Regions from separate parts of the Shewanella sp. P1-14-1 genome, predicted to be linked through region 2. Evidence: predicted binding sites of a transcription regulator. Region 2 holds the regulator's gene; the other holds the start of a gene.
What was found. The regulator MetJ, encoded in region 2, represses methionine synthesis genes. The targets are predictions, from matches to a motif close to TAGACGTCTAGACGTCTA.
Positions count from the first base shown of each region.

Region 1: the regulator MetJ is predicted to act here: its motif matches at 2,510-2,527, upstream of metH (methionine synthase).

Region 1 covers NZ_LKTL01000006.1:6,680-12,476, reverse strand. The annotation lists gene AN944_RS05640 (iron ABC transporter permease) at 1-154, opposite strand, end outside; gene AN944_RS05635 (ABC transporter ATP-binding protein) at 154-1,014, opposite strand; gene AN944_RS21620 (hypothetical protein) at 1,011-1,181, opposite strand; gene AN944_RS05630 (histidine phosphatase family protein) at 1,575-2,369, opposite strand; gene metH (methionine synthase) at 2,695-5,797, shown strand, end outside.
Region 2 covers NZ_LKTL01000001.1:284,563-290,359, forward strand. The annotation lists gene AN944_RS01095 (bifunctional aspartate kinase/homoserine dehydrogenase II) at 1-453, opposite strand, end outside; gene metB (cystathionine gamma-synthase) at 507-1,667, opposite strand; gene metJ (met regulon transcriptional regulator MetJ) at 1,890-2,207, shown strand; gene AN944_RS01110 (sulfite exporter TauE/SafE family protein) at 2,317-3,057, shown strand; gene AN944_RS01115 (conjugal transfer protein TraF) at 3,101-4,327, opposite strand; gene AN944_RS01120 (LysR family transcriptional regulator) at 4,448-5,356, opposite strand; gene AN944_RS01125 (SDR family oxidoreductase) at 5,549-5,797, shown strand, end outside.

The sequences.
Region 1 (5,797 bases), on a different contig from region 2:
AAGCGCCCAACATGGGTTCTGTAAAAAGTAAAAAAACTTGTCCGAAACTAATATTTGCCGCACCAAAACTGGCTGCTGCAATTGGGGTAATTAAGGTCATCAATGCTGTCAATGCCAATAAGCATTTATGGCGAAGGGAATAAGTCGCAAACATTAAATCCCCTCCTTGTTATCTTGTTGCCGTGTTTGATGATGGGGATGCTCATCTTGATAACCGTAAAAATAGGTAATCAATGGCTTACCATGTTGGGGATGGCGATTAACTTGGCAGCAAACACCAAACACATCGCCGATAATCTGCTCGGTTAACACTTGATCTGGTAACCCTTGAGCTATACACGCGCCCTGATTTAACAATAACAACCTATCACACACTGCACTGGCTAAGTTCAGATCGTGAATTGACGCTATAACACTGATCCCCAACTGGCGCACCAATTCTAAAATTTGGATCTGATAACGAATATCTAAATGATTTGTTGGCTCATCAAGGATTAACAACTGCGGTTTTTGTACAATAGCTCTGGCAATAAGTGCACGCTGCTTTTCGCCTCCAGAAAGCTGTTCATATTGTTGGCTTGCTTTTAACGCCAAACCGACCTTATCTAACGCTTGCATCACATTATGTTTATCAGCTTGAGTATCTGTTTCAAATAGCCCTTTATGAGGCGTTAATCCCATTGCCACGATTTGTTCACAGCTCATTGCAAAATAATGCGGAGTCTCTTGTTGAACGACAGCAACTTTTGTCGCTAAATGCTTTTGGCTGATGCGGCTAATATCTTCACCAAACAAGGTGATCTGGCCTCTATCTGGTGAGATATAACGATACAAGCAGCGCAATAAACTGGACTTGCCTGCGCCATTTGGACCAATCAGTCCCAGCATTTCACCTTGTTGCAGTGAAAAGCTGACATTGGAAAGAATCGCCTGTTGTTGCACTGACCAATAAAGTCGAGCCACCTTAAGCGCCTCACCCATTGAGCCATCTCGTTGCTGCTGATTTTGAGTCATGAAGCCGTCGCCAGAAAAGCAGACTTAATACGTAAAGCACACACACTGACGCGTTGAGCATCTAATGCGACGTTACCTGACAAGCAATGACCTAATCTAACTAGGTTCTGACACATAAACGCAATGCAATCTAATGCAGCGCCATGTATTACAGTGGTATAAAACATGAATTCTCCGCCTGAGTCACCCGCTCAGGTTGATTAAAGGCACTGGATAGTGAATAAATGCAGTGCGTAAAAGGCTGTGAACCATCATAAAAAAGCTAGGTATCTGACTTAGTTATTTGTAAAAAATAACATTACAGTTGCGGGTACAGTTCATGCTAATCAATCTGACCTTGAGTCAAATTGAACCATGATTCCCTATTCATCCGTTAGTATGACAAAACAGATTAACTTTATTTATACTTAAACGATAGCGACAATAATCCATCCGCTATCGCGACCTATTTTATGCTTTCTTACAGATTAAGATAACACGTAAAAAAGTATGTAAAGATTGTACGCTAAATTAAGGGCTTGTTCAGCAAAAACGCGCTGATGCGCCCCCTATTATTGACTCTATGCAGACCAATGAAGTTGAAACTTAGGCTCGCTGCTTTCATCTGCCCAAAAAACTGAAATAGAAACCGTCGCGGCGTAATCAATGGATAAGGTGTTATATATGCCTTGGCATTGTTCAAGACCAAGCACCAAAGCAATGATGGTGCGTATGACACCACCATGAGTGACGATAATAGCCAAAGGTTCAGGGGCATTTTTTGCTAACTCAGAACGATTTACGTGAAGCTCAGGACTGTTACCTTTAAGCTCAGGGCTGTTACCTTTAAGCTCAGGGCTGTTCGCCACTTGACGTAATTGCTGACACACCTTGTTAAAACCAGATGCGACACGCGTTTCAAATTCACTCATCGACTCTGCATTCGGTGGTGTATGCTGCCAAGGATTGTCCCAGTATTGATTAATCTTATCGCCAAACTGTTCGTATAAAGAATCAAATGACACCCCATCCCAGTCACCAAAATCAATTTCGGCCAACTCAGGCATCAACTGCACCGCAGGTAATGGCGTGTTGACTGACTGATGAGCCTCATCATTCATTTCACTTAAGGCAGTGTTAGCAGTATTTAACTCAGTAAATAACCCATGAGTAAAATGCTGGCAGCGTTGTAAAGGTGAGCTTATCAAGCTTACTTTCGGAAAATGAGGCACAAAATCAATCTGCTTAATACGATTTAGCATCGTAGCCGCACCGAGTTCGCTCAAATTAACATCCGTTTTTCCACGCAATATATTGCCGCCTTCACATTGTCCGTGTCGCAGTAATACTATCTTAGCGTGTGATAATCTAGTCACTCTAGGCTCCCTTTTTATACATTCCTGCACGTTCACCGTTCACAAAACCTTTTATCTGCACCAAGTTCAGCATTATTCATCATACTGGACTGAGTTAGTGCATTCTGACACTTGCTCTTGGAAACAAACTTCACGTATTATGGACGTCTATACGTTTAAATGTCCAAACAAATATTAATGCTGAATACTTTTACGAAGCGAGTTTGACTTAGGCCGCCTTTTATATAGTGCAAAACAAGGTATGCTAATTTCTCAAGTTTCGAATATTCACATAATAAGAAATAGCTAATAGCAACTGCTAGCATAGCAATAAAGGTACTCAAATATGGCGAAGTCGACTTCCTACAGTCAGGTTCTTGAACAACTTACCAATACGCTAAAAGAGCGTATCGTGATCCTCGATGGTGCCATGGGGACAATGATCCAAGACTATAAATTGGAAGAAGAAGATTACCGTGGCGAGCGCTTCAAAGACTGGCATTGCGATGTGAAAGGCAATAATGACATGTTGGTACTAAGCCAGCGCCAAATCATTAAAGACATTCACACTAAATACATGTTAGCGGGCGCTGACATTATTGAAACCAATACCTTTAACGCCACGACCATTGCGATGGCTGATTACGACATGCAAAGCTTGTCGGCTGAAATCAACCTCGAAGGCGCTAGAGTTGCCCGCGACGCCGCTGACGAAGTAGAAGCACAAACAGGCATTAAACGTTATGTTGCAGGTGTTCTAGGGCCAACCAACCGTACTTGTTCGATTAGCCCAGATGTGAATGATCCCAGTTTTCGTAATGTCAGTTTCGATGAGCTTGTTGATGCCTATGTCGAATCCACCACTGCATTAATTGAAGGTGGCGCAGATATCATTATGGTAGAAACCATCTTTGATACTCTCAATGCCAAAGCCGCCCTATTTGCCATTGAAACCGTGTTTGATACTTTAGGCGATCGCCTGCCAGTAATGATATCAGGCACGATTACCGATGCCTCAGGCCGGACATTAACCGGACAAACCACTGAAGGCTTTTATAACTCACTGCGCCACATCAAACCGATTTCTATTGGCCTTAACTGTGCATTAGGCCCTAAAGAGTTACGTCCATACGTAGAAGAATTATCTCGCATTGCAGAATGTCATGTCTCAGCGCATCCCAATGCCGGTCTGCCGAATGAATTTGGCGGTTACGATGAAACGCCAGAAGAGATGGCCGAAGTTATTATCGACTGGGCAGCAGAAGGCATGCTGAATATTGTTGGCGGGTGTTGTGGTAGCACACCAGCACATATCAGCGCGATTCGTGATGCCGTTATCACCCACGCGCCTCGCACTATCCCCGACATCCCTGTTGCGTGTCGTTTATCTGGGCTTGAACCGTTAACCATCGATGGTGACTCATTATTTGTTAACGTTGGCGAGCGCGCGAATGTCACAGGCTCTGCTAAATTCTTACGTTTAATTAAAGAAGAAAAGTTTGAAGAAGCCTTAGATGTGGTACGCGAGCAAGTTGAAAACGGCGCGCAAATCATCGACGTCAACATGGATGAAGGCATGCTTGATGGCGCAGAGTCAATGAAAAAGTTCTTAAACTTAATCGCCTCAGAGCCAGACATTTCTCGTGTGCCTATCATGATTGACTCATCTAAATGGGATGTCATTGAAGCAGGCCTTAAATGCGTACAAGGCAAATCCATTGTTAACTCAATTTCAATGAAAGAAGGCGAAGCAGCCTTTATCAAACAAGCCACCTTAGTGAAACGCTATGGCGCAGCTGCCATTGTCATGGCCTTTGATGAAGACGGCCAGGCCGATACCCGAGCCCGTAAAACTGAAATTTGTACGCGTGCTTATCGTGTATTAGTTGATGTGGTTGGCTTTCCACCTGAAGACATTATTTTTGACCCTAATATTTTTGCGATTGCCACCGGAATTGAAGAGCACGACAATTACGCTGTCGACTTTATTGAGTCGATTAAAGACATCAAAGCCACGTTACCCTATGCGATGATCTCTGGCGGTGTATCGAATGTGTCTTTCTCGTTCCGTGGCAACAACCCAGTGCGTGAAGCCATACACGCGGTGTTTTTATACCATGCGATTCAAGCAGGTATGGACATGGGGATTGTTAACGCGGGTCAATTAGCCATTTATGATGATATCGACCCTGAGCTTAAAGAAAAAGTTGAAAACGTGGTGCAAAACTTACCTTGCCCCGTTGCTGATTCAACCAATACAGAACAACTGCTTGATGTCGCTGAAAAGTTTCGTGGTGACGGTAAGCAAGTCGCGAAAAAAGAAGATTTAGCATGGCGAGGTTGGCCTGTTGAGGAGCGCTTATCCCACGCCTTAGTAAAAGGGATTACCGAATTTATTGACCAAGACACTGAAGAAGCACGCCTACAAGCAGTCCGTCCACTGGATGTGATCGAAGGGCCATTAATGAATGGTATGAATGTCGTCGGTGACTTATTCGGCGCAGGTAAAATGTTCTTGCCGCAAGTGGTGAAATCCGCCCGCGTGATGAAAAAAGCCGTGGCCTATTTAAACCCATTTATTGAAGCCGAAAAAGTGGAAGGTCAATCCAACGGTAAAATCCTCATGGTGACCGTTAAAGGCGATGTGCACGATATCGGTAAAAATATCGTTGGTGTGGTATTAGCTTGTAATGGTTATGAGGTGATTGATTTAGGCGTAATGGTACCCGTTGAGAAAATCATCGAAGTCGCCATTGCTGAAAACGTTGATATTATTGGCATGTCGGGACTGATTACCCCAAGCCTTGATGAAATGGTGCATAACGTTAAAGCCTTCCATAAAGCAGGTTTAACCATTCCATCCATCATTGGCGGCGCCACTTGCTCAAAAATTCATACCGCCGTAAAAATTGCCCCACACTCACCAACAGGAGCGATTTACATTGCTGATGCGTCTCGCGCCGTGCCTATGGTGTCTAAACTTATCAGTAATGACACACGCCAAGCTACTATTGATGAAGCGTATAACGAATACGACATGATGCGAGAAAAACGCTTATCACAAACCAAGCGTAAAACCATAGTGTCAATTGCCGCTGCCCGTGAAAACCGCTGCCAGCATGATTGGGATAACTACACACCATTCAAACCTAATGTATTAGGTCGTCAAGTATTTGATGACTACCCATTAGAAGACTTAGTTGATCGTATCGACTGGACCCCGTTTTTCCGAAGCTGGGAGCTACACGGCCGCTTCCCAGACATTCTTGATGATAAAGTCGTCGGTGAAGAAGCCCGTAAACTCTATAAAGATGGCAAAGCCATGCTTGAAACCATCATCAGTGAAAAGTGGCTCACGGCCAAAGCCGTCATCGGCTTATTCCCTGCAAACACCGTCAACCATGACGACATTGAGCTTTACACAGACGAGACTCGCACCGAAGTTGAAA
Region 2 (5,797 bases):
AGCAACGAGAATTGAACAAGCATCAACATTGATTGCAGCAACACCTGATTCACGTAAAAGCGCAGCCATTAAGCGCGCAGACCAACGTTCACCAAAGCTGAGCACTTGGTTTAATTCGAATTCATTGCGCTGTTCAAGTGATAACAGGCTGATCAGTTGCGCCTTATCCGTTGATAGACGCTCACGTAAATCTCGGGCTTGTTCGTTAGAGAGCAGCTGCTCAATTAAGTTTTGCTGGTAGCTGATGAGAACTTGTAATTCTTCTTGCCATAATTCGCCCGTTTCCCGAAGCGACAACAGCTTGTATAAAAAGTTAGTGCTTTTTCCCGCAGCTGACACGACGACAAGATCGTCGCAGTTTCCATGAGTCAACAAAATATGGGCGACACGGCGATAACAATCTGCATCAGCAAGACTTGAACCACCAAACTTATGTAAATGACTGCGGGTCATTTTGTACTCCTTAAACCACTAAACTTTTGTGCAAAACGCTGACTGACAAGGAACTATAATGCGGCAACTGCTGCGAGCCCGGCATTGATGTCATTCACTAAATCTTCTGCGTCTTCAATCCCGACAGATAGTCTCAGTAATGTATCTTTAATACCAGCCTCATAACGTGCTTCAGGCACCATTGCTCTGTGGGTCATTGTTGCTGGGACGGCAACTAAGCTTTCCACTCCGCCTAAGCTTTCAGCAACACTGAAAATCGATAATGCATTTAAAAAGGCAACCACTTCTGCTTCGCCACCTTTAAGCTCAAAACTTAACATAGCACCAAAGCCTTTTTGCTGTTTGGCAGCAATATCGTGACCTGGATGGTCTTTTAAACCGGGATAGTACACTTTTTCAACGACATCACTAGATTGCAGCACGTCAATCACACGCTGAGCATTAGTTTGGTGCTCACGGATCCGCACGGCTAAAGTTCTAATACCACGCAGTGTTAAGTAACTGTCAAATGCAGAACCTGTTAGCCCTAAGGTATTTGACCACCAATGTAATAGCTCACCAAGCTCTGCATCTTTAGCGACAACGGCGCCGCCAACAACATCACTGTGGCCATTAATGTATTTAGTCGTTGAGTGCATCACGATATCAGCACCAAGTTCTAATGGCTGCTGTAAAATTGGAGATAAAAAAGTATTGTCGACAACAACAAGTGCATCAACAGCATGGCTTGCTTCAACGATGGCTTTAATATCCACAACTCGCAAAAGTGGGTTCGAAGGTGTTTCTAACCAGACCATTTTAGGCTTTTGCGCTATCGCTTCAGTGAGTGCTTTCTCGTCAGTTTGATCAACAACCAATAATTTAAATTGGCCTTTGTTGGCAAGATTTGTGAACAGTCGGTAACTACCACCATAACAATCATGCGGTACCACGATTAAGTCATCAGGCCCAAGTAAACTGGTCACTAAGGTAATCGCGGCCATTCCTGTACAAGTTACAATCCCTGTCGCGCCATTTTCTAGTTTAGCGATTGCCTCTCCTAGTACACAACGAGTCGGATTACCTGAGCGGCTATAGTCGAATTCCCTTGGGTTGGTGTGTCCATCAAATGAATAATTTGTTGAAAGATAAATCGGCGGGACTACCGCGCCATACTGAGTATCAGATTCGATACCTTGGCGAACTGCTAATGTAGCTGCGCGATGTTTTTTCATTGTAAGCTCCTCAAGATTGACACACTATAGAGTACACACCGTAGAGATGTCTAGATGGCTAAATGTACCTAAGCAAAGTTAGATCGTCAACACATATTAGACGTTTAGACGTCTAAACATAAAGAAATCTATTTGCATTCGTTATAGAATAGCAGCAATAATTTGACTGTAATAAATAAGCAGTTAAAATCTGCCACGAATCTATCGTATAAAGGTGAGTTAATGACTGAATGGAATGGCGACTATATCAGCCCATATGCCGAACATGGCAAAAAAAACGAACAAGTTAAAAAAATTACGGTATCCATTCCGTTAAAAGTGCTTAAAGTACTAACTGATGAGCGTACTCGTCGTCAGGTGAATAACTTACGTCATGCCACTAACAGTGAACTATTATGTGAAGCATTTTTGCACGCATATACTGGTCAACCACTCCCTAACGATGAAGATTTATCTAAAGAAGGCCCAGATAGCATTCCAAGTGAGGCTAAAGCTCTCATGGATAAAATGGGCATCGAGTGGGAAGATTTAGACGAATAACCGCTATTGAGCTTACTTTTATGTAAGCTCAATTTTATTCTGCATTTCTATTCGCATAAATTTGTCGCACCAAATTTGCACCGACCTTAATTAAGTCAACGAGCACAGAATGGCATTTATCGATCCGCAAACCTTGATGCTTGCATCGGTTATCATATTTCTGGGCGCACTAACTCAGGGGCTAATAGGTTTTGGCTTAGCTGTGGTCGCCAGTCCACTGCTTTACATTATTGACCCTCAACTTGTTCCTGTTCCAGTTATTGCATGTGGATTTTCCATTGCATTAATAACGTTATTGCGAGAGCGAACCCCGCTCAAGTTTAATGGCTTACAATACGCCTTGCTCGGTCGAGTCCCTGGTGGTTTTCTTGGTGCTGGATTATTAATTTTTGCCCCACAAGCAGTATTAGGGCTAGCGATAGCCTTTATTGTGGCTGCTGCAGTCATTCTTAGCATCTATAAAATTACCGCACCAGTAAATAAGATCACTTTGTTTATAGCAGGGGTTTTATCAGGAGTATTTGGCAATATCGCTGCAATTGGTGGCCCACCTCTAGCAATATTACTTGCCGGAAAAGACGCACCACAGTTTCGTGCAGCCTTATCTATATTTTTTGTCTTTAGTTCTATGATTGCGATGTTAATACTCATTGTGGCGGGACTCGTTGAGCTAAAACATATTTGGCTTTCATTGATGTTATTGCCGTCGGTGTTTTTGGGTAGCCTAGTGGCAGGAAAGCTAACCAATAAAGTCGACAAAGAAAAAACCAGAATGGCAACATTAGTGCTGTGTGGCCTGAGTGCGATCGTGCTAACAATTAAGTCAACGTTAGCTTTATCTATCAGTTAATCACGCCATAATTAAAGTCGCTGACGATCTGCTAAGTCAACACTCAAAAGTGGTAAGAGGTTTGTAATACTGCCCCTACGGCGTCATCTTCACCATAGCTACCACTCATGTCTAACTTAAATGCTTGCCCAATCGCAAAACCTGTACCAAATGAATATATATCAACACTGTTGTCTTTTAAGTCATGTCGATAACCCATTCTCAACGAGAGCCAATCAGTGGCTTTTAGCTCACCGCCTACACGCCAATACTGCACAGGATCAAACTCTTTAAATCGGGTTTGGTCGACTAAATCAATATCTGTGGTCAAGGTTACCGATGACCAATCGTAGGCAGCGCCTGCGGTAATTAATGGTTCCACTTGGTAGTGAAACTCTCGTCCTTGCGCTTCAACCGTTTTGACGGTTTGACTGAATAAGTTTCTGGCAGATAGCCCAATAGTTAATTTTTCAATAGGTTCAAATGCGACACCAACGTCCAAATTAAAGAGATTTTCATCGTTACGATATTTGTCGTCATCAAAATCATCAGCGTCGAAATTGTTAGCATTAACTGAGTAATGGTAAGTATCAATTCGTTGAAACTTCGGTGAAACCCCTACCCTGACAGGCATATTTACAATCGACAAAGGAAAGCTGAGTGCCACACCAAAATCAGTCACACTACCAGCTAGCACGACGCCTTGAGAATCTAGGTCAGTGATTTCAGTTGGCGGGTTATTAGGGTCAAGCACGTTCAAAGTATCAATGTCTGACTGGGCAATATCGGCCACACCCACTGCGTCAATATAACTTTTATAAAAAACCGCCATCGGCATACGTTGATTTGGTATCACCAAAGCTGCACCAATTCCTGCTGATACATTCGCCACATTGCCTTTGAGTGATTCTAAATCTAACACTAAGTCGTCTCGAAAGGCTTCAACCTCGGCGGAGTCACCGTTATTGATTGCCGTTTCAAGGCCATCATAAGAGTCCTTTAACGAATCAAACTTATCAATCATATTATCGCTATCAGAACCTTCCGCGCCAACTGTTGGCAGTAATAAAGAAAATGCTTGGGTCTTGTTGATTTCATCATTGGTATAGGTGTTATGTGGAGTAAGAATGGCCAATAAAGCAGGATTAATGAAACTAGCGCCAACTCGATTAGAGGCAGCAACACCAGTACCGCCCATACTGTCGCTGCGAGCTTCAAAATAAAGCCCGCTAGCTTGCACATTGTTGGCAAGCAAGAGTAAACAGAAAGGTAGCGCTAGTCTTGATAGCATCCCAGTTTTCCTATTTTTATTGTTTAATAAAGATAGTAGAAATAATCAAAAAAGGATGTCATATCAGCAAACTAAATTTTCATTTTTACCTTGTTTCAACTAACTGCATTGACTAAATTTTTATAAATCAGGCAGATAAGATTTGAAACCTTCATGGGTAAACTGTATAAATTTTTTCAGGCGCTCAGGTTGAAATTTGTCCTTGTGATAAAGCACATAAAACGGTGTGTCGGGTATTTGCCAATCTGTAAATACTTCGACTAATTTCTCAGTTTGTATCTCTTGATGACAATATAAATATGGCAACCTGACGATACCATTACCAGCTAATGCGCTAATCTTCATTGCTCGGCCATTTTTACACCGAAACTTACCTTTAATCGCAACATCAATATGCTCTTTCACAGCTCCCTGTTGACTAAAACGCCAATGATTAATCGAACCAACGATACAAGCATACTTATTGAGTTGGCTCGGATGTGTCGGCTGTCCATATCTTTCAAGGTAGGCAGGTGACGCCAAGGTACAGTTTTTAATATCAATAAGCTTTCGTGCTATTAATCCTGAATCCGATAAATCCCCCATTCTAAATACCACATCAAAATGATCTTCAATTAAGTCGACTCGTTGGCTACTGAAATCGAGATCTATAGTGATATCGGGATATAGTTGGATAAAGTCATTCACTAAGGGAACGATAATGTCTTCCCCTAAAAAACCACCCACACAATTGATATAAATATTACCTGATAATTTTTCCGCACTATCTACTGTGGTGGCCACAGCTTGCTCAATTTGATGTAACGCTTGCTGGCATTGTTGTAAAAATAGCTCGCCCTGATCTGTCAATCGTTGCGTCCTGGTGGTGCGAATAATCAAACTGACACCTAGAAATGTTTCTAAACTCAATAATTGTTTAGATAAGTGCGAGCGTGAACAGCCCAATACTTCCGCAGCTTGAGTAAAGTTACCTTGTTCTGCAATCACCACAAAAGCACGGATATCCACTAAATTTATTTCTGTATTCATTTAACTCTCAATATCCATTTGCAGATAAGATGGTATCAGTTCTGCAGTAACCACCGCCTATATACGTCAATGAGTCATCGCTAGCGCTGGCTCATTAGAAGTCATACGTAAACAATTATGTTCTTTATCGATTATATATCAACAATAAATCGCGCTCTATAATTCTCTCATTAACAAAGAGAGGTCGAAATCATGAAAGAACTTATCGTAATTACTGGTGCATCTTCAGGTATTGGTGCAGCAATGGCCAAAGCATTCAGCGCTAAGGGACATCCATTACTATTATTGGCTCGCCGTCTTGAACCCATGCAGGCATTGCAACTTGAAAATAGCTTAGCAATTAGCGTTGATGTGACAGATACTGAAGCGATGAAAGCAGCCATTACTGAAGCTGAAACACAATACGGCCCTGTTGGCTGTTTAATCAATAACGCTGGTGTG